DNA from 3 places in the Aliiglaciecola sp. NS0011-25 genome. Region 2 is predicted to be linked to each of the others. Evidence: predicted binding sites of a transcription regulator. Region 2 holds the regulator's gene; each other region holds the start of a gene.
What was found. Region 2 encodes sigma-54, which starts transcription at its own class of promoters, with help from an activator protein. Its sites were predicted from a motif close to GTTGGCACGNNNNTNGNNT; they were not measured.
Positions count from the first base shown of each region.

Region 1: ABWV72_RS04535 (EF-hand domain-containing protein) is a predicted target of sigma-54. The motif match lies at 4,426-4,444, and genes of this name have one in related genera.
Region 3: ABWV72_RS20535 (choice-of-anchor A family protein) is a predicted target of sigma-54. The motif match lies at 2,246-2,264, and genes of this name have one in related genera.

Region 1 is NZ_BAABWR010000004.1:33,407-43,960, forward strand. Features, by position in the region: gene ABWV72_RS04515 (kinase) at 1-383, shown strand, start outside; gene ABWV72_RS04520 (HAD-IIB family hydrolase) at 380-1,222, shown strand; gene ABWV72_RS04525 (glycosyltransferase family protein) at 1,215-2,438, shown strand; gene ABWV72_RS04530 (sugar phosphorylase) at 2,457-4,217, shown strand; gene ABWV72_RS04535 (EF-hand domain-containing protein) at 4,552-4,761, shown strand; gene ABWV72_RS04540 (TraB/GumN family protein) at 5,057-5,914, shown strand; gene moeA (molybdopterin molybdotransferase MoeA) at 6,070-7,296, shown strand; gene ABWV72_RS04550 (MATE family efflux transporter) at 7,293-8,660, shown strand; gene ABWV72_RS04555 (bifunctional 4-hydroxy-2-oxoglutarate aldolase/2-dehydro-3-deoxy-phosphogluconate aldolase) at 8,781-9,434, opposite strand; gene ABWV72_RS04560 (glucokinase) at 9,440-10,393, opposite strand; gene edd (phosphogluconate dehydratase) at 10,383-10,554, opposite strand, start outside.
Region 2 is NZ_BAABWR010000020.1:70,405-80,958, forward strand. Features, by position in the region: gene gltB (glutamate synthase large subunit) at 1-579, opposite strand, end outside; gene arcB (aerobic respiration two-component sensor histidine kinase ArcB) at 1,355-3,700, shown strand; gene ABWV72_RS16680 (DMT family transporter) at 3,834-4,652, opposite strand; gene mgtE (magnesium transporter) at 4,712-6,070, opposite strand; gene ABWV72_RS16690 (HPr family phosphocarrier protein) at 6,159-6,434, opposite strand; gene rapZ (RNase adapter RapZ) at 6,431-7,276, opposite strand; gene ptsN (PTS IIA-like nitrogen regulatory protein PtsN) at 7,273-7,719, opposite strand; gene hpf (ribosome hibernation promoting factor) at 7,738-8,025, opposite strand; gene ABWV72_RS16710 (RNA polymerase factor sigma-54) at 8,053-9,531, opposite strand; gene lptB (LPS export ABC transporter ATP-binding protein) at 9,593-10,318, opposite strand; gene lptA (lipopolysaccharide transport periplasmic protein LptA) at 10,318-10,554, opposite strand, start outside.
Region 3 is NZ_BAABWR010000035.1:20,448-31,001, reverse strand. Features, by position in the region: gene ABWV72_RS20550 (hypothetical protein) at 1-82, opposite strand, end outside; gene ABWV72_RS20545 (RNA polymerase sigma factor) at 75-641, opposite strand; gene ABWV72_RS20540 (universal stress protein) at 1,150-2,055, shown strand; gene ABWV72_RS20535 (choice-of-anchor A family protein) at 2,368-3,288, shown strand; gene prsT (XrtA/PEP-CTERM system TPR-repeat protein PrsT) at 3,435-6,254, shown strand; gene rplI (50S ribosomal protein L9) at 6,529-6,981, opposite strand; gene rpsR (30S ribosomal protein S18) at 7,010-7,237, opposite strand; gene rpsF (30S ribosomal protein S6) at 7,249-7,671, opposite strand; gene ABWV72_RS20510 (CC0125/CC1285 family lipoprotein) at 7,869-8,393, opposite strand; gene ABWV72_RS20505 (anti-sigma factor family protein) at 8,420-9,163, opposite strand; gene ABWV72_RS20500 (RNA polymerase sigma factor) at 9,160-9,651, opposite strand; gene ABWV72_RS20495 (S8 family serine peptidase) at 9,782-10,554, shown strand, end outside.

The DNA.
Region 1 (10,554 bases), on a different contig from region 2:
AGCAGCTGTCAGTTCCGGTAAACACCTTAGAGTCTGAAGAAGACAGCAATAGCGTTTGGCGCACTTTTGTTAATCAACAACTGCAAACTGAATATCAAAACTTATATCAATTAATGGATTTTTGGGTAATGTTAAAAGCACCTTCTTTTGAATGTGTATTTGATTGGCGCTTGCAGCAAGAACAAAAACTTATCCAAAAATTGGCAACTGCTTCGAATTCTGAAGCTAACAGTGGGATTATGTCAGCAAACGAAATTAAACGATTTATTCAGCACTATCAAAGACTAACGGATCAGAGTTTGGCTACTCTTAGTGAAACCTGTGATGTCGTATTTGAATTAGATAAACATCGAAAAATTATCAACGTAAAGGGGATAAAATGAGCGACCAGTTTGTCATTTTTACCGATATGGATGGCACATTACTGGATCATCATTCTTACAGCCACGAAGCCGCAAAAAAGATGCTCGCTTTTTTGAAAAAAAATAATATTCCAGTTATTCCGAATACCAGTAAAACCTATGATGAAATGCAGGAATTGACCGAGCAATTAGACTTACAAGGTCCGTTCATTGTGGAAAATGGCGCGGCAATCCATATCCCACATGGTTTCTTCAAGAAAAAACCCGCACATACCCAATGGGTTGGTAAAAATTGGGTTCGCAATTTCACCTCCAAGAAAAGTTATTGGTTAAGTTTACTAAAGAAAATTGAAAGTGATTTTGCCGGTCAATTTACCCACTTTTCAAAAATGACACTTTCCGAGATATGTGATGCTACTGGATTAGAACCGGAACAAGCAAAACGGGCTGCAAATAGGTTATACGGTGAACCAGTATTATGGCTTGGAAGCGAACAACAAAAGAAAGAATTTATCAAGTGCGTCACACAATTGGGGGCTAAAACCCTGATAGGCGGACGCTTTATTCATATTTCAGGAGAAACAGATAAAGGTGCAGCGTTAAATTGGTTTGTCGGTGAATTACAACGCCAATATCCAGAGATAAACTGGGTTTCAATTGCATTAGGAGACGGTCAAAATGATGCTGCTATGCTTGATGCTGCAGACATTGCAGTGCGCATCAAGTCTCCCGTTAACGACTACCCGCAATTACAACGTACAGAAAATGTGTTTGATAGCCAACTCGAAGGACCTGAGGGTTGGACTGAATGTCTTCAAAAAATATTAAATTTAACGTTAAAGGAGCCAGAAAATGGCTGATTTTTACCAAAACGGAATAACCACAACATTACACCAACTTTCAAAACGTCCCATTGATGAAATGGAATCTGAATTGTTGGCCTTTTCTAAAAAACGTCCTTTAGGGCTGCTATTGCCAAGTTTGTTTTCTGAACTTGAGGGCGAAGCAATGCCTGAAATCATCAATCATATTTGCAAAGTTCCTTATTTAAATGAAATTGTAATTGGTTTGGACAGAGCTTCAAAAGAACAATATCAGCACGCTATTAAGTTTTTTGACAAACTTCCGCAACACCATCGTATTTTGTGGAATGATGGCCCGCGTTTAAAAGCCATTGATAAAGAATTAGCCGACATGGGCTTAGCGCCAAAAGAAATGGGTAAAGGCCGCAATGTTTGGTATTGCATGGGCTATATTCTTGCCACAGGACGGGCAGAATCCATCGCGCTGCACGATTGTGACATTTTAACCTATGATCGAAGCTTACTTGCCAAATTGATTTATCCGGTTGCTCATCCACAGTTCAATTATGAATTTTGTAAAGGTTATTATGCCCGTGTAGCAGATGGGAAAATTAACGGTCGTGTTTCCCGCTTATTAGTGACTCCGTTGTTACGAGCGTTAAAACGCACCGTAGGTAATAACGAATACTTAGAATTCATGGACAGTTTTAGATATCCATTGGCGGGCGAATTTTCATTCAGACGTGATGTGTTAAATGATATTCGTATTCCTAGCGATTGGGGATTAGAAATAGGCGTGTTGTCCGAAATGCACCGAAACTACTCCCATAATCGTTTGTGTCAGGTAGACATTGCTGAAACTTATGACCACAAACACCAAGATCTATCCTTACATAACGATCAAGGTGGCTTGTCTAAAATGTCCATAGACATTACCAAAGCACTATTTCGTAAGTTGGCAACGCAAGGGTTTACATTCACCAATGAGTCCTTCCGTACACTCAAAGCGACCTATTTTCGTATTGCTTTAGATTTTGTTGAAACATACCACAACGATGCGGTAATGAATGGTTTAGAACTAGACATCCATAGAGAAGAAAAAGCGGTAGAAATGTTTGCTGAAAACATTATGAAAGCAGGTCAAAGTTTCCTTGAAAACCCAATGGAAACCCCCTTCATACCGAGTTGGAACCGAGTTATTAGTGCTGTTCCAGATATACTTGAGCGCATCAAAGATGCAGTTGAAATGGACTACGAAGAGTTTCGATATTAACAGTAAGGGGATACATAAATGTCTGAAGCTTATACCTGGCTGTGTGAAAAAGTACAACATCACTTAGATGTCATTTATCAAGGGGTTGATATTCCTCAAAGTAGTGAGGAAATCGCAAAGTCTCTTATCACTACAATGAGATTAGATGAGGTAAGCGATAGACAGGTTCCAGTGCCTCATCAAAATCATTGGAACGAACAGGACATTATATTAATTACCTATGGGGATAGCATAGAGTCAGAAACGCAGAATCCATTGGTAACGTTACACCAGTTTTTGAACAAATATGTGAAAGATACAATTAATGCGGTGCATATATTGCCATTTTTTCCTTATAGTTCAGATGATGGCTTCGCGGTGATTGACTACTCGAGTGTGAATGAATCTCTGGGTAATTGGTTAGACGTTAAGTCAATTTCCAGCAATTATCGCTTAATGTCCGACTTGGTCATTAATCACTGCTCTTCGCGCAGCGTATGGTTTGATAATTTTATTAAATGTGAAGGCACTGGCAGTGATTTTTTCTTCACTGTTGATGACGATTACGATATCTCTAACGTGGTAAGACCGCGCACATCGGAATTGTTACGGGAAACCAAAACCGAGAACGGAATTAAAAAAGTGTGGTGCACTTTTAGTCATGATCAGGTGGACTTTGACTTTCAAAATCCTAAGGTTTTGGAGGCCTTTGTTTCAATAATCCGTCAATACTTGGATCATGGTGTCAGAATTTTCAGGTTAGATGCGGTTGCTTTTCTTTGGAAGAAATCAGGCACTACCTGCATCAATTTGGAAAAAACCCATGAAGTTATTCGCTTACTTCGAACATTAATCGAATATGCGCAAAACGACAGTATTATTATTACCGAAACTAACATTCCTAATCGTGAAAACCTCACATATTTTGGTAATGCTAACGAAGCCCATGCGGTGTACAACTTTTCATTGCCACCGCTGTTGGTCAACACATTGGTTACCGGAGACTGTACTTATTTAAAGAACTGGCAAATGAGCATGCCCCCTGCACAAAACGGGACGACCTATTTTAACTTTATTGCCTCCCATGACGGCATAGGTCTGCGCCCAGCAGAGGGTTTACTCGATGAAAAAGAAATCAATACCTTGGTTAACACTATGCAGAGTTTTGGCGGGATGGTGTCTTGGCGTACCCTACCCGGTGGCAAGCAAAAACCCTACGAAATTAATATCGCTTTATTCGATGCGTTAAAAGGAACCACTAAAGGACCTGATAATTTAGGTATGGAAAGATTCATTTGTGCTCACGAAATTATGTTTGCACTTGAAGGCATACCTGGGTTGTATGTGCATAGTTTACTGGCCACCGGGAATGATTATGAAAGGGTCACTAATACCAGCCAGAATCGCTCCATTAACCGTAGGCGCTGGGATATGTCGGAACTTGAAGATCAACTGAGTAATAAAGACAGCCAGCATGCCATAGCACTTCAACGGATGAATCATTTACTGTCAATTCGAATTAATCAAAAGGCATTTCATCCCAACGCCACACAATTTACCTTGCAGTTAGGGACTAAATTATTTGGCTTTTGGCGACAAAGTATCGATAGAAGACAAAGCATATTCTGTATAAGCAATATCACAGATACACAGCAAACTGTTGTTATGTCGGATATTAACTTAATTGGAACAGACTGTTGGTGGGATCTCATCACTGGAAATGAAATCATTTTAGATCATTCTGATTTTATTTTATCACCGTATCAAACGGTTTGGATAAGTAACACTCGCAGTATGTAAAGTCTATGTTATAAGTCATGGGGATAGTTTGCTGTCACTTTTTTGCACCACCCTATCTCCATGATTTATTTGATAAATATTTTACCCCTTCGATTAGTGTGACCGAACATACACACATTAACATGTTATTTACATGCTTTTCTCACAGCATTTCAACCCTCCCCACAAAAATTAATCATAACCATATGATATTAAAAGACATCTCCATTCTGGCACGGTAAGTGTAATACCCCACTTATACAACAAACGTTATTGTTGTTTTGTTAAGAGGCAATTTGAGTAGTGCCTGTATTAATCCGAAACACGAAAATCTAAATCAAGTGGAGATATGAAGATGAAAAAAGCTATCCTTATCAGCGCGTTCGTTTTAGCCAGTAGTTCTGTTTATGCACAAGAAGACAAAATATCAATTTTAGATACAGATGCAGATGGTCGTATAAGTGTAGAAGAAGCGGCAAGCGATCCAGCGTTGTCAGCCGTTTTTGCAGAATTAGATATGAACAAAGATGGTTACCTAACCCCTAGTGAGTTAGCCGAACACTAAGGTTTCGAATAGTCGTTCAACATTCAAACAACACCTACATTGAGTGGGTGTTGTTTTTTGTTTTTCCCGCTAACGCAATTGCCTATATTATTTCCCCACCCATAACCTAATTAGGCATATTTTTAATAATTAAAATATGTTATCAATAGGTTCAGACATCATATAAAAGTATTATCGACGTTTAATTGAACGAAATGGTCAAGTAAACAACATCAATTGTTCTGTCACGATTAACCTAAAGTACTCCCTCTTTTATTTGGATAATTAGTAAGCAATACGTCAAGGAATTTACAGCATGTACAAAATTTTATTCATTTCATTATTTATGGTTTTGCAATCTTTTTATGCGCAAGCCGCACCCGTATGGAAAATAAGTAAAGGAGATGACTTTGTAATTATCGGTGGCACAATCCATGTATTAAGTGCAACAGATTATCCTTTGCCTGAAGAGTTTGAAAAAGCTTATCAAGCTTCAGATACGCTAGTATTTGAATCCGATATCGTCAGAATGAATAGTCCCGAATTCCAACAGCAATCATTACAGTATATTTTATTGCAAGATGGTAAGACCATTAAAGACTTTTTGTCAGAGCAAACCTACCAAGATCTTGAAACTCATTTACAACAACGTAATCTCTCTTTGCAACAATTTTCTATGCTAAAACCAAGCTTTTTATCCGTCACTTTGTCGATGATTGAACTGCAAATGATGGGGGTAAGCAGTGCTGGCGTAGATGTATATTACTCTACCAAGGGTATGGGCGATCAAAAACAAGCAAAATGGTTTGAAGAACCTGAAGAACAAATGGCTATGCTGGCAGACATGGGTAAAGGGGAAGAAGACGCCATGATTGCCTATAGCCTTAAAGATGTAGCAAAAATAAAAGAAATGATGCCAAAACTGATTAATGCCTGGCGTGCCGGTGATTTAGACAAATTAGCAGAAATAGGTATTGATGAAATGCAGCGTGATTATCCAGAAATATATGATCAATTATTAGTTCAGCGTAATAAAAACTGGCTACCTAAGATTGAACAACTTTTTGACAACCAACAAAACGAATTAATTTTAGTTGGGGCATTACATTTAGCGGGTGAGCAAAGCGTACTTAAATTAATGCAAGAAAAAGGCTACAGCATCGAAAAATACTAATTTCGTTTCTAGGTAGTTAGTATAATCACAATGCGCTAACTACCTCTTTTCTATATACAATCATAGTCAAAGTTTTGATTATTTTGATTTGGTAACCCATTAAAATCACGTTATATTAGCGCCCTCCTTTACTTCCAGCTTTAGTGTTAATTTGAATGAAAAATAGTGACTCCACCATGCCGAACTTAATGCCAATTGAAAATGCACTAGATAAAATGTTGCAGCAATGCGATACCTTAGTAGAGCAGGAAACTATTTCAATCATAGGTGCATTGAACCGAATCACCGCAGAGGCTGTTTTTGCAAAACTGCAAGTGCCGCCAAAAAATAACTCAGCAATGGATGGGTTTGCGTTTCAGGTTGACCACGATTTACCCCAAGGCACCACATTAACCATTCAAGGACAAGCTTTAGCTGGGCAGCCCTTTGATGATGAGGTAAAAGCGGGACACTGCATCAGAATAACCACAGGCGCAATCCTGCCCGCCGGTACTAATACCGTCATGATGCAAGAAAACGTAGCGATACACGAAAATAACATCGTTTTGAATCAAGCTACAAAGGCAGGTAACAGTGTTCGCCTTGCCGGTGAAGACATCCAATTAGGACAGCAAGTTATCGCAGCGGGAGAAAAACTCACGCCTGCACATATGGCATTATTAGCCTCGATTGGAGAACCTTCAGTAACTGTATTGCGCAAACCTAGAGTGGCAATTATCGCAACGGGGGATGAATTAGTGGTGCCTGGCGATAAGTTGAAAAATGGTCAAATATACGAAAGTAATAGATTCGCATTACAGGGTTTATTGCAGCAAATGAATGTAGATATCATTCATTATGGCATCATAGAAGATGATCCCGATAAAATTGCAGACGTTTTATTAGATGCCAGTCGTAAGGCGGATCTAATTTTATCCTGTGGCGGGGTTTCCGTAGGCGATGCTGATTATGTTAAGCAAGTATTAGAAAAAGTAGGACGCATCGATTTTTGGAAAGTCGCGATTAAACCAGGAAAACCTTTTGCGTTTGGTATGGTTAATGATGCCATATTTTGTGGTTTACCTGGAAATCCCGTTTCCTCTTATGTCACCTTTGAAAAACTAGTAACGCCCCTATTACATAAACTTATGGGACGCAAAAGCGTTAACCAGTTTACGATTAACGCTACCTGCGCTGCTCCTATTTTTAAGCGAGCTGGGCGTGCTGATTTTCAAAGAGGCATAGCATACCAAGACGAACACGGAGAATATTGGGTAAAACCTAATGGTAGTCAAGGCTCTGGCATCATGTCATCCATAGCATCCGCAAATTGTTATATTCTCCTGGAAAAAGAACAGACTAACTTGCCGACAGGCGCAAAAATTAAGATTGAATTATTTTGACTAATTTAAAAACCGAATTAAAGCAGCTAGTAAACCTTGCTTGGCCGCTGCTTATTGCTCAAATTACCCAAACCTTAATGGGTGTGTCCGATACCATCATGGCAGGCCGCTATTCAGCAACCGATATGGCAGCAGTGGCAATTGGGTTCAGCATTACCATTCCCATCTTGTGCTTTGTACAAGGTCTAGCGATGGCCATTCCGCCAATCGTCTCGAAACTGCACGGAGCTGGCGAATCGGAAAAAGCAGCGCAAAAGGTTCACCAAGCGTTTTATTTGATTATTCCAGTATCGATCTGTATCGCTCTCTCAGTATTTTTTATTGAATACTGGTTTTCGTTGATGGACATCGAAGACAAATTACGCGATATCACTACTGATTACATGAAGTACATTGTTGTATCAGCCCCAGCGTTTGCTGGATATCAAATTTTGCGTAATTATTGCGAAGGTTTGTCATTTACTAAACCGACTATGTTAATCATGGGATTAGGGTTAATCATCAATATTCCAGCAAACTATATATTGATATACGGTAAATTTGGTTTGCCGGCTATGGGTGGTGTTGGATGTGGTTTGGCAACAAGCTTAGTATTTTTTGCGATGTTTATTGGTACCGCACTCTATATCCATTTGTCTAAGCGTATTAACAGCAATTTATTTCAGAACTGGTCAAAACCCGATATTAGACAAATTTACATTACTTTAAAGTTGGGACTTCCGATTGCGTTGACCTTACTTTTTGAAGTGACCTTATTTGGTGTGGTTGCACTGCTATTGTCACCACTTGGACCATTAACCGTTGCATCGCACCAGATCGCCCTCAACTTTTCAGCGACCATGTTTATGTTTCCACTGAGTTTAGGGATGGCAACAACTATACGTGTAGGTCATTTTTGGGGTAAACAAGATCAGGTTGGCGCAGCATTGGCAACCAAAACGGCAATCCTTTTAGGCCTTTTTATTGCGTGTTTTACAGCAATCATAACCATAGTCGCTAAACAACAAATTTCCATGCTTTACACTGAAAATCGGCAAGTGATTGAGCTGGCCATGAGCCTAATGACCCTAGCTGCAATGTTTCAGCTTTCCGATTCTGTTCAAGCAATATCCGCAGGTGCATTACGGGGATACAAAGATACAACTGCGATGTTCATTATTTGCTTTTTTGCATATTGGGGCGTGGGTTTGCCAACCGGAATAATTCTAGCGCTAACCGATTTTATTGTACCTGCTTTAGGTGCATCTGGATTCTGGATCGGTTTTATTTGCGGGTTAACAAGTGCCGCTATTATGTTGGGGTTCAGATTGAGTGTTATTCAAAAACGATTGAGATTACACCCTGAAATATTTGACAATGCTTAAGGTTTTTTAGACTAAACCGGTGACAATAGAGCTTTCAAAAAAAGGTTTAAACACATCTGTCTCACCAACAAAAAAAGCTTGTAATAAATACAAGCTTTTTTATTTCAGCGGCTAAAAAAACTACTTAGAAAGTGTTTTAGCACCTTCAACCGCCGCTTTAGCAAGCTCAGTGATACGATCCCAATCACCCGCTTCAACCGCATCGTCTGGCACCAACCAAGAACCGCCTGCACACTGAACGTTTGGCAAAGCCAAGTAATCTAAATAATTATTCGGACCGATTCCACCTGTTGGACAAAACGTGATATCAGGGAAAGGACCGCCAATAGATTTCAGCGCTTTTATACCACCTGAAGCTTCTGCAGGGAAAAACTTAAAGTGTGTGTAACCGATATCCAATCCAGTCATCAGCTCAGATATTGAAGCTATACCTGGGATTAGAGATATTGAACAACGTTTGCCTGCTTCCAATAAGCTGGTAGTCATCCCTGGGCTAATTGCAAAAATAGCGCCTGCTTCTTCAACTTGCTTTAACTGCGCTTCGTTAGTCACTGTACCAGCACCAATAATAGCTTCAGGAACTTCAGTGGCGATTTTTTTGATCACATCAAGAGCGATTTCAGTGCGTAATGTCACTTCAAGTACTTTAATGCCGCCTTTTATTAAAGCTTTTGCAACAGGTACTGCATGTTCAATATTTTTGATAACTAATACAGGTACGACTGGCCCCTGACTAAAAACTTCTTGCGAACTCATTTTCCAATTAAATGACATATTGCTTACTCCTTATGATTCTGTTGTAAATAGGCAGCTGCGCCCAGTAAACCATGATCAGGTTCTGTAATGATGTAGGTTGGGATGTTAGAGACATAATGTCTAAATCGTCCCTTGTCTTCAAAACGAGCACGAAACTTACTACTTTTAATAAAGTCAACAAAACGTGAAGCAATACCACCACCGATATATACGCCGCCATAGGTTGCTAAATTAAGCGCTAAGTTACCTGCAAAACTACCCATAATTTTGCAAAACTGCTGCAATGTTTCTACGCAGATTTCACATTCTTCAGATAGCGCTTTTTCAGTAATTTGGGCTGGATCAGCAAAAATAGCTGCTTGCTGATGTTTCTCTGCCAACCCTTCATAGATATGTACGATGCCACGGCCTGATAAAACCTCTTCAGCAGACACATGCCCTAATTTCTTTTTAAGGTAGCGCCAAATAGCGAATTCATTCTCGTCATTTGCGGCAAAATCAACATGTCCGCCTTCGCCATCTAGTGCTTTCCAACCTTTATCCGTAAAAGTGAGGTGTTCTACACCTAAACCCGTACCTGGTCCAAAAACAGCAATATTGGCATTCAATTTTGGCGCACCAGCGCCAATTTGAACTTTTTGATCATCCTTTAACACTGGCAATGAATGCGCCACAGAAGTGAAGTCATTAATAACCCCCAGCCAATCCAAAGATAAACCTTTGGTTAGCTGGTCAATGGAAAACTCCCATGTGTGATTGGTCATTTTTACCCAATCACCGATTACCGGGCACGCTATTGCGATACACCCAAAACTAAACTTAACCTCTGGAAATTCGCTAAAGTAATGTTTAATCGCATCTTCAATCGTAGGAAAATCAACACATAAATATTTTTTGATATTGATTAAGTTATGTCCTTCAACTTGGCAAATACGAATATTTGTCCCACCGACATCGGCTACGAATTTAGAGGTCATGTTGATTACCTGATCCAGCAAATAGAGAACATGCGCCCTGCTCTGCACCCGTTAGAGAGTTGCGCATAGAAGCAAACATTTCACGGCCCATACCAATTTGGTGTTTGTCAGTTTGTGCCACTTTAGTTTTTCGTTTCGCCAATTCTTCAGTGCTAACCAAT
Region 2 (10,554 bases):
CGGCATTACCAAGCCTTTATATATAGTTACTAGTGCAGATAAACAGGCAATGTAAAAATCGCTGTCTTCGACTAATCTTTTTTCAACCCGTCTTCGAACCATGAATAAGCGGCGTTCTAAATCTCTTTTACGCCATCCTGGAGGAGCATTGACGAATACTTGCTCCATTTTTGGTACACCTTGGGCTGCAAGGTCACCTAAAACCGAATGGTCAACTGGCACTTCTCGCCAACCTACCACTGCTAAGGTTTCTTTGGACAATTCTTCTTCTATTGTTTGGCGAGCAATCTGTGCTTTTTCTGTATTTTGGTTTAGGAAGATCATTCCTACGCCATACTTTTTGCCTAATTTCCAACCATTTTCTGCTGCAATCAGATTGAAAAATTCATCTGGTTTTTGCAACAACAATCCACAACCATCTCCGGTTTTACCATCCGCAGCAATACCACCACGATGCTGCATGCGATCGAGGCCTTCAATTGCGGTAGTAACCAGTCTATGACTAGCTTCACCTTCAGTGTGGGCGATTAATCCAAAACCACAGTTGTCTTTTGAATCATTTGGGTTATACAAACTCATTAACGTAACTCCTTCAACCTTTGGCTGAGAAAGGTTGTACATGCCAACTAGAATGTTGGTATTTAGCTGCACTGAGCCTGACTTCTGTGGTCAGTTTTGCTCGTTGCTGGTTTATGTTGTTTTCTTGTCGTTTGTTTGAGGGTACCAGCCGGTTATCGAATTTTTATGAATTTTTAGCCAAGCGGCCTGACAAAATACCGACATTAAAGGGAGAAATCAATCCGCGCAACGAGCGAATCATTCAATTTTTCCATTGTTTAACAATTCATGATAATAAAATCAATCCAAATCAAATGCTTACAAAATTCATTTTGATCAAGTAAATCACTTCAAAAAGGCTGAAAATAGATGAGCATTTGTTAACAATACGTTTATTATTTGGTGGTTTTTGTAACAACCCACTTTATTGGTCCTTTCTAACCGCATAATTATTTAATTAAACTGCATAACTGTAAAGAACTAGCTAAGAATAATTTATATCATATTGTTTCGATTGGTAATTCAGTTGCAGTATAAATATTAAACACATTGATGTTTCTGGATAATTTAGAATTCACTCAATCATGGCTGTGTAAACCAATTCAAGGGCCTAGGAATGTCAAACTTACTCGTTTGCTTGGGTACAGATTAGTTTGCTTAAAACCCAGTTAATAAGTCTTTTGACATCTGCGCGGGTTACAAATTCAGTTTATTTAACATTAATTTAATTGAAACATTCACCTACGGTAGTGTTTCTTGATAGCATTGGTCTTCTACTCACACAGAGATTTTAGAAATGCATTCAAAAGCTCCAATTGAATCTTGGGCCATCGGCGTAGCGCGATTCGTTATCCGTTTCGGTACACTCAAAATAAGCATATTTTTTGTTTTACTAACATTGGCTTTCACCATTTGCGGTTCATATGTAATACGCATAATTATGAGTGGTGAAGTGGAAATAAAGGATTTCATTAGTGCGATCATCTTGACCATGTTAAGTGCGCCTTGGGTACTAATTGTTTTTACTGAGTTGGTAAAACAATTGGAGCAATCAAGAGATAGTTTGTCAGAAGCCGTGCAACAACTTGAATTAATGCGCGAAGAAGATGTGCTGCGAAATCATGAATTGCAGTTATCGGTACAAAAACTTAATTACGAAATTGAACAACGTAAAAATGCGCAATTGGAACGAGAGATTGTATTTCACGATTTAGAAAGAGAAATTAATAAAAAATCTGAGCAAGAAGACCAGGCTAAACGTCTGTCTACATTACTTCGTTCTATAATCGATGCCTCTCCCGATTTAATTTATTATCGTAATGAAGAAGGTCGATTTGCTGGCTGTAACCGGGTCGCAGAACAAATGACCGGAAAGACCGAAGAAGAGCTAATTGGTCTAACTCCCCATCAAGTGTATGACGAAGATCTTGCTCGTCAAGTAGTGGCTAGTGACCATGAAGTTTTAGAAACCAATGCCAGTATTACCGAAGAAGTGTGGTTAAGATTTGCAGATGGTCGTCGTCGTTATTATGAAATGCGTAAGGTTCCTTTTTACGATAAAGAAGGTAAGCGTCTGGGTTTACTTGCTTTCGGCCGCGATATTACGGAACGTAAACAAGCCGAAAACGTTGTTACTAAAGCGAACAAAGATAAAACGGCCTTCATTGCCACTATTAGCCATGAATTGCGTACTCCCTTAAATGGTATTGTCGGTCTTAGCCGAATGCTGCGTGACACAAACTTATCGGATGAGCAGTTTGCTTGGGTAAGTACTATTTATGCTAGCGGTATCACCTTAGGGAATATCTTCAATGATATAGTTGATCTAGACAAACTTGATCGCGATAGGTTAGAGCTATCCCTTAAAACGGTTTCATTGAAAGAGTTTACCAACGAATTAGGTAGCATCATTCAATTGCTAGCGGCTGATAAAGGTTTGCGTTTTGAAACGCAAATTATTGAGCCTCTGCCTTTCCAAGTGGAAGCAGACGGTACGCGCTTACGTCAGGTTTTGTGGAATTTACTATTTAACGCGGTTAAGTTTACGCAAAAAGGTAAGGTCAACTTAACGGTTGAAGCGACAGAAGAAAAACCGGGTATCAGTTCGGTCAAATTTACGATTAAAGATACTGGTGTTGGTATTCCAAAAACAGAATTAGATAAGATTTTCGCTATGTATTATCAGGTTAATCATCCTGATCATCAATCGGCAACGGGAACCGGTATTGGTTTGGCCATCTGTAAAGAAATGGTCAGTCTGATGAAAGGCCAAATTAAAGTGAATAGTGTAGTAGGGGAGGGTACCTGCTTTACAGTCGAGTTGCCCCTTACTATTAATAATAAACCTTTGCAGTTACAAGAGCTTTTGGTTCATGGCTTGCAGATTCTGTTGGTAGAAGATATCGAACTCAATGTTATGGTGGCTAAAGCTTTATTAGAGAAGCTAGGGCAAACTGTGGAAGTTGCTATGAACGGCCAAGACGCATTAAAAATGGCCCGTGAAAAGCAATACGATTTAATATTGTTAGATATTCAACTACCTGATATGACGGGATTTAATGTTGCATCAATATTACATGAAGAAGGTTTAGTGGAACAAACTCCAATAGTGGCATTGACCGCAAATGTGATTAAAACCCGTCAAGAATATTTAAATAACGGCATGGATGATGTTATTGCCAAACCGATTAAAAAGAGTCGGGTAATTGAAGTTTTTAACAACTTGTTTGTTGATCAAAAAGATATCCCGCAGTTCTCCGTAGAAGAAGCAAAACCCAGTGAATTAGAATCTATTCTAGATTTAGATTTGTTACAAATGCTGGTGGATACTATCGGTCATGAAATGGTGCGCACAAGTGTTGGAGTGTTCCAAGAAAACATGCCTGACTACATGGAAATACTCAATATAAACTTGAGTGCAAATGACAAAGAAGAAGTGTGTTCTCAAGCTCACAAAATTAAAGGTGCAGCCGGTTCTGTTGGCCTTGCTCGAGTGCAAAAAATTGCAAATCGTATTCAGCAAGGTGATCATCCAACCTGGTGGGAAAACGTGCATGATTGGGTAGAAGAGCTCGAAATGGCAGAAAAGCAGGACACTGCGAAGTTAAACGATTGGCTAAGCTCACAAAATATAGATGATTAACTTATTGGGTAAATCATCTATAGTCAATTGCGGCTGTTAACTTACTAAGCTGCGCTTTGTTAGGCATAAAGCGCAGGATTATATTGCGAAAACATAAAAGATTAGATTAATTGAGCCTTGTTTGAATGACTAATTAGCTTGTTTGCTGTTGTTTGCCGTAAATCACCAGCGCTATACCACCGAGTATAGCGCCACTTGAAATTAACATTTTCATCGTGAGTAGCTCTTCTAATAACAACAATCCACCTAGGGCTGCTATTGCGGGTACGCTGAGTTGTAACACCGCAGCCACACTGGAGCGAATGTGTGGGAGCACTTTGTACCAGATGGCATAACCAACTCCTGATGTGATCATGCCTGATGCTAAGGCGTAAACCACGCCCATTGTTTGTAATTGATTTGATTCAATAAATAACACTGGAGTTAGCACTAAACTAATAACCGATGCTCTTATAAAGTTAGAGCTTGTGTCTATTAATGGCGTTGCAGAGCGACTACCAATAATTGAATAACATCCCCAAGCTATGCCTGCCAATGCCATTAGTGTAACGCCAAAAATCGAAGGAGAGTTTGCTCCAGGCGAAACAAGATAAATAAAACCGGCAAATGCGACTAACACACCCAAGGATTCAACTAAGGTTAATCGCGCACCATAATACCAACTGATGACCAACATGGTTATTTGCACACAAGCGAATAAAATTAACGCCCCTACCCCCGTATCAAGCTCAATGTATGCGTAGGAAAACCCTGCCGCATATATAAAAAGCGCTAAGCTAGCCGGCCAACTGCCTTTATTGTTAATTTGATTGACGTTTCCTTTTATCAGCAAAATTAAGATAAGCATAATTGCGCCAGATATTAAGCGGATTAAGGTAAAAGAAGTGGCATCTATACTTGAGTCTGCTAACGCCAAACGACATAGAATTGAATTCCCCGCAAAAGCAAGCAAGGCTATGCCAATGTATACGACGAGCTGTGCAATCGATTTAATCGTTTTATTTCCTAAAACTAAACAAGCAACAAAGTGGCTGTACCTAAAAAGGCAAAAATACCTACGACGTCAGTAATGGTGGTTAAAATTACACTTCCTGCTAGGGCAGGATCTATTTTCAACTTTTTCATTACCAATGGTAAGGTTGCTCCGGCTAAACCAGCGGCAACCATATTGATCATCATGGCAAAGGCAATGACTCCTCCTAACATCCAATCTTGTTTCCAAATGGCAATGACCGATGCAATTAACAGCGCCCAAATCGCACCATTAAAAAATCCAATGGCTAATTCTTTGCTCACCAACCATCTTGAGTTATCAGCACTTACGTGGCCTAGCGCCATACCACGAATAACCAAGGTTAGTGTTTGATTGCCTGCTACTCCGCCCATACTTGGGACAATTGTATTGAGAATAGCTAACACTGCCATTTGGCTTAGTGTTGCTTCAAAAAGATCACTTACGGCTGCGGCAAGAAGTGCCGTTACTAGATTTACGGCCAACCATACTGAACGCCGCTGCGTACTTTGCAATACCGGGGCGAAGGTATCTTCTTCATCATCCAAACCGGCCATACTCATCATAGAGTGTTCGGCGTCTTCGCGAATAATATCCACTACATCATCTATGGTGATACGACCCAATAGTTGTCGGCTAGAATCGACTACCGGTGCTGACAGCCAGTTATAGCGTTCGAATAATTTTGCCACTTCTGTTTCTGGCATATCAACGGGGATGGCTTCAGCTTCCTCATCCATAATATCTTCAATACTGGAGTCTGGCAGAGCCGTTAGAAGCTTAGTGACTGGTACAGTTCCAATTAAGGTGTCATTTCGACTCACAACATAAAATGTGTCAGTGCTTTCTGGAATTTCACCTTTGAGTCGCAAGTAACGCAGAATCACATCAATGTTTACATCGCTGCGTAGGGTTATGGTGTCGGTATTCATAATGAACCCGGCGGTATCCTCACCATAAGAAAGGGCTTTTTCTGCGCGCTGACGGTCTTGCTCATCCATCGATTTCAGCACGTCTTTTGAGACCGATTGCGGTAAACTGCTTAACGTTTCCGCTAAGTTATCAATCTCCATGTCTTCTAGGGCATCAACAACTTTGTCTGGAAGCATTTGTCCGATGATGCCATTACGTACATCTTCGGACAGTTCTTCTAATACATCGCCATAAAAATCGGAGTCCAACATTTCCCACAGTTCAGTTCTTGATTTGCTTGGGGAAGACTCTAGAAGAAGGGCGATGTCGCAAGCTGGCATGTCGTGAATTGTTTTGCGGACATGCATAAAGCGACCACTGGCCAAGGCTTGATTGATAGCCTTCAGTTGTCGTTGGGCGTGTTTAACCTCTAATGCTTCTGCCATGAATATGCAGCTCAATGAAAAAACTACTAATACTAATAGTTTAGAGGACTAAGGGCAGCAGGTCAGCAATTATTTGCACATTGCTTAACTATTCGTTTTCGTGAAATTTCTCAACTATGAGTTTTTCAATCGCGGCAAGGGCGTGTTCAGCATCGACTCCTTCGCTAATGACGTTAACTTCTTTGCCTTGGGAGCTTTCTAACATCATCAAGCCCAATACACTATTTGCGGAAGCCGATTTCTCCCCTTGAACTAGGGTAACAACGGCATCAAATTGATTGGCTACTTTGACTAATTCAGTAGCCGCTCTTGCGTGTAATCCAAGTTTGTTAACGATGACTATTTGCTTTTCAAATCGATTCATCGATTTAACTCTCGGTGCCTTATTTGAACATCTGGGTGAGACGCTGAAAATGTTTTAGCGAGTGACTCAGCCACATAAACTGAGCGATGTTGGCCTCCAGTACAACCGATTGCTACTGTCACGTAACTACGATTGTTTCTTTCTAGATGAGGAAGCCAAGTTGAAATGAGATTTTGAATTTGCCAGATAAATTTCGTCACTATTGGCTGTGAGCCTAAAAATATCTCGACCGGAGAGTCTAATCCACTGAGGTGCTTTAAGTCTGGCTCCCAATGTGGGTTAGGTAAAAATCGCGCATCGAATACATAATCGGCGTCTTTAGGAATGCCGTATTTAAAACCGAAGGATTCAAATACCAAAACTAGCCTAGAGCTTTTCTTGCCTAGAATTCGCTCTCGAACCAATTCAGCTAATTGATGCACCGAAAGTTTGTCTGTATCTAGATATAAGTCGGCGCGTTCCGCAATAGGGGCTAACAGTTGACCCTCTGCCTGAATCGCATCCGAAAGAGATTTGTTTTGACGAGATAACGGATGCAGTCGACGAGTTTCGCTGAAGCGTTTTATCAGCATGTCATCACTGGCATCTAAATAGACTATGGTCATGTCCCAAGTGGCAGGCAAATAATCAAGAATTTCGACTAATTCACCAGGTACCTTGGGAAGGTTTCTAACATCGATACTCACGGCCACTTGGTCATATTCATCCATAACCGTATGGGTTAGAGTCGGTAATAGGTTAACTGGGATATTGTCGACACAATAGTAACCTAAGTCTTCTAAAGACCTCAGTGCAATAGACTTTCCTGAACCAGAGCGGCCACTAATAATTATCAGTTTCATGCAACGATTGCCTCGTATAACTGAGCATTATCTTCTGCACGACGAATACGTTTCAGAATTTCCTTATCACTTAATTTTGTCGCGATGGTTGCTAAGGTTTGCAGGTGTCCGGCGGCTTTATCTTCAGGTACTAAAATTGCGAAAAATATGTCCACAGGACAATTATCCACAGCGTCAAAGTTGATAGAAGGATCACTGGTGATTAGAACTGCGACCACATCCTTTAAACCCGACAGTCTACCGTGTGGCAATGCAATACCATTCCCGATTCCTGTGCTGCCCATCTTTTCGCGGCTAACCAGACTATTTAAAATCGTTGTCTGATCAATGTCATCGATTTTTTCTGCCGCTATCAGGCTGATAGTTTCAAGAATTCGTTTTTTACTTGTCCCCTGGACTGCACAACTTGTGCAGTCAGGGGAAAGGATGTCTTTAATTTCCATTAATTAATCTAATATATGTTAATGACGCTTAATTTTTTCCTTGTGCTTGATTACCTGTCGATCAAGCTTATCTATCAATCCGTCAATTGCTGCGTACATATCGTTGTGCTCTGAGGTTGCAAATACTTCGCCTCCGCTAAGATGAACTGTCGCTTCAGCTTTTTGATTAAGCTTCTCGACATTAAGAATGACATGGACATTGTTGATATGATCAAAATGCCTTTCTAGCTTTGTAAATTTATTGTCTACATAATCTCGCAAAGAATCTGTAATTTCTACATGATGGCCAGTAAGGTTAATTTGCATATTAGCGTATTCCTTCTGTTGTTGAGCCTACAGCAGGCTCTTGCGTTGGTTAGACGGTGGGATCGATAAAGACTCCCGGTATTTTGCTATTGTCCTACGGGCGACCTGAATACCTTGGTCTGCCAGTAGATCAGCAATCTTACTGTCGCTAAGAGGCTTGGTAGGAAGCTCTGCTGCGACGAGTTTTTTAATTAATGCGCGAATTGCCGTTGAGGAACACTCTCCTCCAGAATCAGTTGCTACATGGCTGGAGAAAAAGTATTTAAGTTCATAAATTCCTCTAGGTGTATGCATATATTTCTGTGTGGTAACACGGGAAATAGTTGATTCATGCATATCTACCATTTCTGCGACATCATTTAACACCATTGGTTTCATCATTTCAGGTCCATGCTCAAAAAAACCAACCTGCTGCTGAACAATGCAGTTTGCGACTTTGAGTAAAGTGTCATTACGACTCTCTAGACTTTTTATAAACCACTTGGCTTCTTGCATATGCGACCGAATAAATTGACTATCACTGGTGTTTTTAGCGTTCCGGCTCATTGCCGCATATTGCTGATTTACATTCAGCTTAGGCAAACTATCGGGATTTAGCTCAACTTGCCAACGACCATTTTTCTTCATCACTGAAACATCTGGAATGACGTATTCAGATTCACCGATTAACAATGAACTACCAGGGCGTGGATTGAGTGTTTGCAATAACCGCATAGCTTCTCGTAATTCGTCTTCTTTTAGACGAGTTTTACGCATTAAAGTTCGGTAATCTTTACTGCCTAATAAGTCAGCATATTCGCTGATTAATAACTTAGCTTCATTTAACCAAGGGGTGTCAGGTGCAAATTGATTCATTTGTACCATTAAACATTCTTGCGGATTTCTTGAGCCTGAACCAATAGGGTCGAACATTTGAATACGTTTTAAAACGCATTCCACCTCATCAAGTTCAACCTCTTCATGGTCGAGACTAGCAAGAACATCTTCGGTGCTGATAGTGAGGTAACCAGACTCATCAATAGAGTCGATAATTGCGATTGCTATGGCAGTATCAACTTCAGAAAAAGGCGTTAAGCGCATCTGCCACAATAGGTGATCTTGAATATTTTCGGTTGTTTCACCTTGGAAAATTTGGTCGTCATCGCCGCCACTACCACCGCTTATTGAGGCGGGGGCTGAGGAGGCACTGATATATTCGTCCCATGTGCTATCTATGGGTAATTCGTCTGGGATATCTGCTTTTTCTAATGCCTCGTTTGTATCCATGGAATCAGAACTTGCGGATACCGTCTCCTCTGAGAACTTGTCATTACTGTCTGCTAAAGCGGAATCCCCAGTAGGGATATCTGAACCGTCTTCTACTTCTAAAAGTGGATTCGATTCTAACGCTTCCTGTATTTCCTGTTGTAAATCCAGCGTTGATAATTGCAATAGACGTATAGCCTGTTGCAATTGAGGCGTCATTGTTAGTTGCTGGCTGAATTTTAATTGTAACGAGGGTTTCATTTAGTTTTTTTATTCTTACTTGTTTAGCCACAAAGCTTTGGTTAAAAACAACATACCTCTACTATAGCTTGAATTGCTCGCCAAGGTATACATCTCTGACTTGTTGATTATTTAAAACTTCTTCTGCGGTTCCAGAAGCTATCAATTCACCATGACTCACAATATACGCTTTTTCACACACGTCTAGCGTTTCACGCACATTATGATCAGTTATTAATACACCAATACCTCTATCGCGTAGGTGTTGAATTATTTTTTTTATATCGTTTACTGAAATCGGGTCAACACCAGCAAAGGGTTCATCCAATAGAATAAACTCAGGGGCGGCCGCTAATGCACGAGCGATCTCGACTCTTCTGCGCTCCCCGCCTGATAAACTCATGCCAAGGCTGTTACGAATATGGTTAATATTGAATTCATCCAATAATGCATCCGCTTGCTCTTCTCGCTGATCAGAACTTAATTCTTTTCGGGTTTGCAAAATTGCCATGATATTTTGGTAAACGGTTAACTTACGAAATATAGATGATTCTTGAGGAAGATAACCAATTCCTTTTCGTGCACGGATGTGCATGGGTTGTAAGGTTAACTCGGTCTGATCAATATAAATCTCGCCTTTATCGAGTGGCACTAACCCAACAATCATATAGAAGGTCGTCGTTTTACCAGCACCATTGGGACCTAACAGGCCAACAATCTGTCCAGTAGAAACTTCAATGCTTACATCTCGCACCACTTGCCGAGATTTATAAGACTTCGCTAAATTGGTCGCTTTTAACGTTGCCATTAAGGTTTTTCATCCTGCAACTTGTCTTGCTCTTCTTCAGTTTTTTTAGTGTCGTCAGTTTGCCGATTGCGAATGCTTTCGGGTTGGAAAATGGCAGTGACACCGCCTTCTGCGTTGCCGTCACTTTCTGCTATCAATTGCTCTAATTCCATATTAAATTGAATCGATTCACCTTTAACAAGGCTACTATCCTGATTTAATTCGGCTGCACCATTGAGTGTCAGAGTACGATTCGA
Region 3 (10,554 bases), on a different contig from region 2:
ACAGATCTCTTTCAGGTTGTTTTTCGTTACTCAGAGCATCTATTTGCGCTCGTAAATCTTTTTCAAAATTCATATTACTCATAACCCATCCACTCCTTTAACAACTGCTTGGCACGGTGAAACTGTGCTTTACTGGAGCCAACCGCCATATTCATCATGCTAGCAATATCTTCGTGGCGGTAACCTTCTATTGCATGCAACACAAAAACAATCCGCGCTCGTTCGGGCAATCTGGCGACATGACGTTCTAATTCACTTAAATCAGTGGATTGCTCCGCAGCATAAAAATTTGCCTCTGAATCTTCAATATTGAACATACGTTTCACCCAACCTCGCTGCTTACGCAAATAAGAAATGGTAATGTTTGAAGTTACTGTATGTAACCAAGTGGAGAACTTACTGTCTCCTTTATAATTACCCATTTTTCGCCACAGTTGAATGAACACTTCTTGAGCGGCATCTTCTGCTAACGACTTATCACTAGTAAGCCGAAAGCACAGACCATATACCTGACCAATATAGGTTTGATATAGGGTTTGATATGCTTTTTTATCGCCCTGTTGTACTGCTTTAATTAAATCCCGCTCAGACTTATCTTCGAATGCGCGTTGAGCAGAAACAACATTTCCTTGTGTATTCAATATGCTTGTCGTTTTTTATATTGTGTTGAAGAGTTAGTCGCAGAGTAGATCAGAAAGGTTTAAACCGCCAAAATTATATTTCAGCATTATTTGTATTTCATACTATAAGTGTCTGATATTTCCTCACTTATCAACGTAAAAAAATAATAAAACAGTATCAACCAACGCCACGTAAGCGCAGTGAAAACAATGACTTCCCCGCTGACCACATCCTAATAGGCTTCAAGCCACTAAGGGGGAAGTTAAAATACCAAAACTAATTTAAAGAAGTGGGAAAACCAACAAATAAGGTAGCTGCAGTTAAAGGGCGAAACAGCAGCGACACACTTAGCGTGAAAGAGTCTTTTATACGGCTTATGTTGGCTTAATTTAGTACTAAAATCAATCGTTCGTAAGTTGAGCAATACCTCATAGGTATTTGTTGCTCATAGATTTATTTTCTAACCATTGGCTAAATAGTCGTCTACAATTTTAGTTCAACTAATTAGGGTAAGAAGGTAAAACAATAATGAACATGGAAATCAGCCCCTTTAATCATATTTTAGTCGTACTGCAAGCAGATGAAGATCCGTCTATACCTTTGGCTAGAGCTACTCGTTTGTGCAGGGCCTATTCTGGCAAAATGACGGTGTTCGTTTCTCTGCACAATTATTTCTACCCTAAAGCCAATCTCAACTTAGCAGATGACCTGAACAAGGTTGTGGTTAATCATCAAAATTCAATTAAAAATATTTTGGAAAAATGGGAAGCAAGTGAATTTGTTGAAGATATTGTTTTGTCATGGCAGCAGAAACCTTCTCTAGCCGTAGCGAATTTATTAACTCAAACAACATTTAATTTAGTCTTGAAGGCACCTTATCTGCAAAGTGATTTTAAACGATTGTTTACCAGTGGACTGGATCACTATTTCGTTGCTAACTGTCCTCTTCCTATATGGATGGTTAAGCCAAGATTGTGGGACAAACAACTCGAGGTTTTAGCTTGTGTAGATATGAAAGACGATGATTTCGATAATCATTTACTGAATCGTAGGATTTTAGCCGTCAGCGATAAACTGGCCCAAGCTATCGGTGGGCAAATGCATGTTATTGATTGTTATGATGGCGAAATAGGCACACTTCACATCGATTATAATAGTCAGCGAGGCTTTAAACGAGAGGCGACGTTGAAACAAAAACATCAAGAAAAGTTAGAGCTTTATATCAAAGAATATTCTCTTGCTAATGATGTTCTTCATTCTATCGAAGGTATTCCAGATGAAGTTTTGCCTGAAAAAGCCGCGCGTTTGAATGCTGAAGTAGCCGTTATTGGTAATAATGAAGATAAACATTTTATGGATAAGATCTTTGGTGACACCGCAATGACCCTAACAGAAGCAATGCCCTGTGACATTTTAGTTTTGAAGCCAGAATAGGGTAAAGGTCAGTGGAACCATACTAAAGTATAACTAAATTCGGCTTATCTGAGTAACTCGCCAGTTGATAATATGCTATATTATGCGCGAATTTTCTGGCGTAAAGCGACTCCTCGTCTAATTTTTTTACACTTTACTCAGAAAGAACAATTAAATGGAGTTATTTTTTATAAAATACAAAGACTTAAATTTCGGCTTGTTTATTGCTTAAAGATTGAAAACGAAACAATCAGGTAAGCTTTAAGCTTTGAATTGCACGAAACATGTCTGTATGGCGTAAATATTCATATTTTAGTAATAGGAAGAAGTAGATTGAAATTGGTAAGATCATTATTCGCATTTGCATTACTGGCCTCGATTTCGGGCGCAGCCACTGCAACCAGTGGCACTATTGGCAAATATAATCTTTTATTGCTTGGCGACTATAATTTCAATGGCGGAGATGTCCAAGGACAAACGTTTATTGGTGGTGATTTGAATTCATCTAATCCAGTAGAGTTTGGTAGCAGACTAGCCAATACCGACACAGCTATTGATGCAGTTACTATTGTTGGCGATATCAATGCGAGTCGCGTTCGTGTATTACGTGATAATAATTTGGTTTATGGTGGTGATTTAAACGGTACCGCCATAGAGTTGAACGATGGAGATGACGGCCAGTTAATACATGATTCATCATTGACCGTTGCTGATATCCAAGTTGAGTTATACGCTGATACAGCCTATTTCGCTGGTCTCACAAGCACAGGTAGTTTTTCCAGTGGCAATTTTGATTATACTGGCTCAGGAGACTTGGCAATTTTTGATGTGTCTGCTGCCGATGTTTTTGCCCAGAACAGCAACTTATCAATGAATTGGGGAAGCGCTGAAACGGTTATCATTAATGTGTCTGGCACTGATATTAATATCGGTGGCGGTGTTAACCTTAACAACGGTTTTAATGGCGACGCAGCATTTTCTAATATTGTTTGGAATTTCTTTGAAGCAACTAATATCGATTTTAATAGTTTAGCATCTAAAGGTTCTGTTTTAGCGCCATATGCAGATACAAGTGGCGGCGCATCTTTTGATGGCTCATTTGCTGCTGTGTCATACACTGGTGCTCGAGAATTCCATAATTATACATTCAATTATACCCCTCCAACATCAACGCAGATAGCGGAACCTTCTTTGTTTGGTTTGATGTTACTTTCGGGTTTACTAGTGATCAGAAAACGTAGAATCAAATCTTAAGCACTTTATATCAATTCAAAGCCCGTTAATTAGCGGGCTTTTTTATATCTAGTATTAATCAAAGTGGCTTTTTAAATGACCCATTTCGAGGTAAATTAAAGCCTGAATTTCCCTTATAAATAGCAACCTGATTCGTCAGAGACCCCATGAAAAGAAATTACCTGAAGTACCGTTTTTACAAAATTAAATTAATCATTTTGATAGCTGGTTGCGCGCTCACTCAGGTTGTCAATGCAAACAACTCTGATTATGAAAAAGCACTTTCGAACTTCGACCAGGGACAATATGAAGAAGCCTATATCCACGTGAAAAATGCACTTCAAGACAACCCTAATGATTTATCAGCGAAAGTGCTATTGAGCAAGTTGCTAGTAAAAAACAAACTATATGAAGATGCAGAAAAACAGATTGGCGAAGCCATCCGCTCCCATGTAGATATTAACCTAGTGTTTGCTGATTGGGCAGAGACCCTGCTCAACCTTAAAAAGTATAAATATTTAGTAGAGCTCGACTATAGCGGTAGGCTATCGCAAAAAAATCAAATGAAATGGAATATATTCAAAGCAACAGCCTGCATCAACTTGCGCGATTACCAATGCTCCAATCAGTTTTATCAACAAAATTTAGCTATTGAAGCCGGTCACATTGATTCAATTAATGGACAAGCCACAATAGCGTTGATCGAAAAAAACTATTCACAGGTCGACAAATTAATAAAAAAAGCCTTAAAAATCTCATCAGAAAACGCTGAAACTTGGCGTTTAAGAGGGCAACTAGCTCGATCTCAAGGTGATATTGAACAAGCAATCATGTTCTTAAACAGAGCCCTTGAGATCAATCCCCGTGAACCAGCAATCGCCCGTAACCTCGTCGATGCTTGCATTGCCAGTAATGACCTCGATAAAGCATTTTCTTTATCAGACAAGTTATTAGTAGAGTCTCCCAATGACTTATACGTGCAATTCGCACGCAACTGGTTAGCGGTTAAAACTGCTAACCAGAGTGACGGTTATAAACAAATGCAAGTATTGGCAAATCGACTCAATGGTTTACCAAGATATTTGATCGATGAGTATCCGACATTTTCATACCTCAGAGGGACGGTTTCCTTTCTACTTGGCCAGTATCAAAGCGCGAGAGACGATTTAGCAGAATACAATTTACGCTCCGGTGGTGAGTTTCAGTCGGCCTACCTGTTAGCTAAAACCTATTCGGCACTTTACGACTTTGATGCTGCGTTAGACGTATTCGAAAAATATCAGTTACAAATAACCAATAATCTTTCCCAGTCATTATTTTTAGGCGGTCTGTATTTGGTAAACCATAAACCTCATAGGGCTGTGGCATTATTAGATAGGCTTGAAGATGACTTTTCTGAACAAGTGGAATACAAACTATTTGCTATTCAGGTAGCTATAGCAAGGGGAAAAACTGACATCGCTTTGGCTGAATTAGAAAAGTTGATGATTGCCTACCCCGAAAATAAGAAGGTCCTAATTGAACATTGCATGGTAAACATGGATGCAAAGAAGCTTAGTTCTGCAGATCGAAGTCTAACCACACTCAAAAAGTTAATGCCTAACGATGTGGACGTTAAGAACCTAAATACGGCTATGCTGATCATGCAAGGACAAGATTTTGCAGCAATGGACGCCATACAAAATGTTCTAGCAGAAAACCCAGAGTCTTATTCTGCTTTATATAACCTTGCGACTGTGCAAAGTCGCTTAAAGCGTTACCCAGAAGCGCTACTAACACTAGAAAAATTACTCAGTATTAATACCAGCGATATTGCAGTTAAACTACGTTTAGCCAGAATCAACTTAGCGATGTCTAATACAGATAGGGCTAGCAACCTATATCAGTCGATTTTGAAGCAAGATATAAATAATTTACAGGCAATGGAAGGTTTGTTACGAATAAACGAAAGTCAGGGCAACTTCACTCCAGCCTTGCGTCTAGCGCAAAGTCTTCAACGCTTAGAACCGCGTTACCCGCTGTATGTGTTAAAAGAAGCACAACTTCTCATAAAGTTAAAAGACGAAGCAAAAGCTTTAAGAGCAATTAGTAAATACGAAAAGCTTATTGAAAAAACGGCATTTAATTTACTGGCGCTTAGTCAGTTGTATTTAGCCGTAAATGAGAAAGAAAAAGCGTTATCCGCTGTCGCACAAGCCCATAAACTAAACCCTAATGACATCAGTTTACACTTACAATGGGTGTCTCAATTAATTACTTCAGACAATCTCAAGCAAGCTGAAAAACAACTTAACGAACTAGTTCAAAGCAATTCAGATAACCCAGATGTATTATTAAAACTTGGCGAGTTAAATGATGCAAAACAGCAGTTTGACATTGCCAAACAGTACTATTTACAAATATTAAAAATAGACGACAAATACGAATTAGCCTTGGCAAAACTTTATGCACACGTTGCCAATGGAATGTCAGAAAATGCGTTTTTAACCGTGCTCAATCAAATTGTAGACAAATATCCACAGAGCTATTTTCCACGAAGCCTACTTGCGCAATTCCATTTTTACTATGGTCAATCATCCATTGCTATCGAACACTATCAACATCTTCTAGAGACCGATAATATGCCAAATAAAGCGGCACTACTTAATCGTTTGGCTTATTTATACTTACCAGATGATTTGAACAAAAGCGCAGATTATTCTTTGCAAGCTATGGCACTGGATGGCGACAATGTAAATATTCTAAGCAACTATGGATGGATACTTGCCAAACAAGGCGATTACGAAAAAAGTATCACTGTATTGCGCGATGCGATGACTCGAGATGCAAGCAACCCAAACCTGAAATATCATCTAGCTTACACATTAACAAAACTAGACAAAATCAAACAAGCTGAGCGGCTACTGAACGAGATACTGGCTGAAAATGTGTATTTCGCCGAAAAATCCAACGCTCAAGCACTGCTTGAAGAAATCAACAAAGGTTGATTGTAGCACGGGATTTATCCCGTTAGACATACATCAACATCCCATGAGCTAAAAGCCCATGGCTACACATCCCTGTAGCACGGGATTTATCCCGTTGGACATACAGCAACATTCCATAGGCTAAAGCCAATGGCTACACATCCCTGTAGCACGGGATTTATCCCGTTGGGCATACAGCAACACTCCTTGAGCTAAAAGCACATGGGCCATATTTTTCTTTTGGCATAAAAAAACCCCGCCGAAGCGAGGTTTTTAAAGTCTATAAATCTAAGATTTATGCTTCTTGGATGATAACCAATTTAACAGTGGTCATTACATCTGAGTGTAACTGTAAGTCAATTTCAAACTCGCCAGTTTCACGCAAAGTACCAGTAGGCAATTTAACTTCAGATTTTGCAACTTCAACGCCAGCAGCTGTGATTGCATCAGCAATATCACGAGTACCAACCGAACCGAAAAGCTTACCTTCGTCACCAGCTGGAGAAGCAATAGTTACTTCACCAAGCTCAACGATTTTAGCAGCACGCGCTTCAGCAGTAGCTAAAGTCGCAGCAATGCTTGCTTCAAGTTCAGCACGTTGTGCTTCAAACTTTTCTACATTTGCTTTAGTTGCAGGAACTGCTTTTTTCTGAGGAAAAAGGAAGTTACGTGCATATCCTGATTTTACAGTGACAGTGTCACCCAAGCCGCCCAGGTTGGCGATCTTGTCTAGTAGAATGATTTCCATCTTTGCTACCTCTTATTTACGCCAACGATTACTTGTGAGAATCAGTATATGGAAGCAATGCTAGGAAGCGCGCGCGCTTGATAGCAGTTGACAACTGACGCTGATATTTAGCGCTAGTTCCAGTGATACGGCTTGGTACGATTTTACCACTTTCAGTGATATAGTTTTTCAGCAAAGCGATGTCTTTATAATCGATCTGGACAACACCTTCAGCTGAGAAACGGCAAAATTTACGACGTCTAAAAAAACGAGCCATTATCTGTCTCCTTATGCTTGATCTTCAGTGCTAGCAGGCTCTACAGCTGCAGCAGGTGCTTCTTCTTGCTTTTCAGAACGCTCTGGACGACGGTCATCACGACGATCATCACGACGTTCTTCTTTCGCCATTGGAGACTGTTCAGTTTCAGCTCCTTTGGTACGCATAACAAGGTTACGAAGAACAATATCATTAAAACGGAAAGCAGTTTCTAGCTCTTCAATTGCTTCTGCAGTAGCTTCAGCATTGATTAGTACGTAGTGTGCTTTATGTAATTTTTCGATTGGATATGCCAATTGACGGCGGCCCCAATCTTCTAAACGGTGGATAGTTCCGCCGTCGTTTGTGATTATTCCGGTATAACGTTCAATCATACCAGGAACTTGTTCACTTTGGTCAGGGTGGACCATAAACACGATTTCGTAATGACGCATTGTTGCTCCTTACGGTTGTAGCCTCTTACAGCTCAGCCAAACTGTATTGAGACAAGGAACTAAAGGTGATAGCTGATTTAAGGGCGCGAATTGTATACAAAGCCAACACTTAAGGCAACATATATTTCATTGGAAGATAAAGGGGGCTTAAACCCCCAAAAACTCTTACCTATAGCTATTATCAATTGCCGCTCAGTTTAATCATTTTTAGATTTTTCTATTAAATTATCGATTACATCTTGTGCACCATAAGCCTCTTCGCTCAATTTCGTTCCTTTTCCCATCCGAATATCTAAAATGCTATGGATTTCTTTGCGCTCATTCCCTGCCCTAGTATTCATGCTCATGCCTAACTCGGTAGACGGTCGCTCATAAGAGTTACAAGTTATCAATCCGCATTCACGCTCTATTTGACGTTGATGACTCAGGCCCAATGATGATGCAGGTTGGAGCTTCTGCGACTCTACAAAGGTTTCTTTGTTGGTGATAACAAACCAATCAAACCCCTGCTGTTGAGTTAATTGAGCTGATCTAAGCAATGCAAAATCTGAGGCATCTGCAACACTTTTTGAGAAACTTTTGAATTGTACTCGGTAACGGTCATCAGTAATTTTTTGCTCGCTATATCCAACTGAACCATTTTGTGCAGCACGATAATCAGGTTTCGAAGCACAGCCTGACACGAATAGTACGATTGATAAAAACAGCATGATAGATTTCATATTTCACCTCTTACTTTTTAATGTATTTATTGATTACTTTGCCATTGATTAACAATGGCTTGTTGTTCCTGCGCTCTGTCCAGCGGAGCGCCGCTAATAATTTGGTCTATTACAGCATCAAGTTGTTGTTGATTTGATGCTGTTTGATAGCTACCACTGTCTGGCGAACCTTGTTCTGAATGTTTAGCTTTTATATGCCAACCATTGGTTTGTTTGCAGGCGATGTTGGTACTGCTAATTTCAGCTTCAGACAATTGGTATTGACGGCACAATTCGCCATTTTGAGTAGCAAAACTAAGCTGCGGTTTAACTGCTAATCCATTTGTCGTCAAGGTTGTCTGTCCACTCATAGTGGAATCTAATATACTGGCAATATCAGCAGAAACACTTGATTCAAAAGTTGGCTGGTTGATGGTTAAAACGCCAACAGCTAAAATTAAAGCTACTCCTGCTGCTAATGAATAAGGTAGTTTGATGCTCGGTTTACGCTTTTTTTGAGCTGATATCTGTACCACATTGTTTTTTATTGCGTCGTTGGTCTTATCATTTCCTGCATCAATTTTCCGGGCAAGTTCAACCAATTTTGAAGGCACTGGGGTTTGATCAATTTGCTGTGCATTTTCAACAACCCACTGATCAACTTGTGATATCTCTGCCAAGCGCATTACTAATTCATCATCATTTTCAAGGGCCTTACGCACCTGCTCCATTTCTTCTGCCAGCAACTCTGCATCTAAAAATGCGCTCAACATCTCATCAGTAATGTTCATGCTTTTTCTCCATGTGACAGTGGATTCACCATATTCAGCAAAGTCATTCTAGCCCTGGATAAGCGACTCATAACAGTACCGACTGGAACTTCCATGGTGGCAGCAACATCCTTATATGACATGCCTTGCAATGCCACTAACGACAAGATTGAACGCTGGTCACTTGGTAGTGAATCCATAGCTTGGTTCACTTGGGTTAACAGTGCCTGCGCTTCATGCTGAGGCTCTTGTTCTTTTGATACTTGCTCTTGTAACTCTGGAGAGTGCGTCGCATTTAGTCGCACCTTGCGTGAACGATATTCATCGATCCATACATTGCGGCACACTTTGAACGCCCATTTGAGGATCTCGACATCCTCTGGCACGCCTTTTTTTAGAATTTTTTCGAAAGTAGCTTGCACTAAATCATCTGCATCAGTTGGGCTACCAGTCAACGAAAACGCAAATCGCCTTAGCATAGGTATGATTTTTTCGAAGGTGTCAGTCATGGTTTTTACTCTTTTCTCTGTATCTTTATTGAGTTAACGAATGAACTAAAATTTTATTCCAAATAAAATGAAATTTATTTTTAGCTGAAACGTTTACTAATCAAGTTTAGTATTAACACAAGAGGTAAACATGACGCGAATCAAAATAACGATATTCAGTTTGTTGGCATTTAGTCAGGTGTCTTCGGCACAAATAATTAATACCCAAGGCATTACTAAGCAAGTTGAAAATATTGAAAAAACAGTCGACCGATTAGAGCAAAAAATAATCGTTGAAGAAGTAAAAGAGCCCTTTGCGCTCAGTGAGATGCCAGCGTTAGAAAACTTAATAACAGAACCCTTAACAACATTACCGAAAACTTTAGCGATAGGCGCTGACCTTAGCAACCCAGCTTTTGTAGAAGTCAAATTGGATGATGGATGGAGAGCGGTCCAAAACCAATGGATGATATTAGCAGATGAACAAACCAAACAGACTTTAACTGGTTTAGGCGCTGTGATTAATTCGGATTCAACATATTCAGGATTAGGATTGTCTATTTTGCGATTTACAATTCCGTCCCATTTAGACTCACAATCCGCATTAGCTAAACATTTAACCCAAGAAGCATTTGCAACCTTAGATAGAAATCATATTTATACGGCGCAATCCCAGACACCGCAAACCGCTTTTGATACGGCACACAAGCCAATAAACCAATCATTGTGTACTACGACTGCACGAATCGGCATGATCGACAGCGCAGTCGCTCGAACGCACCCTGCGTTTGCAAAAGCGAAGATCACTGCGAAGTCTTTTTTAACCAAGAACTTAAATTCTCCCGCACTGCACGGCACAGCTGTCGCAGGGGTGTTGATAGGAGAATTCAACACGCTGATCCCATTATTACCGCAAGCACATTT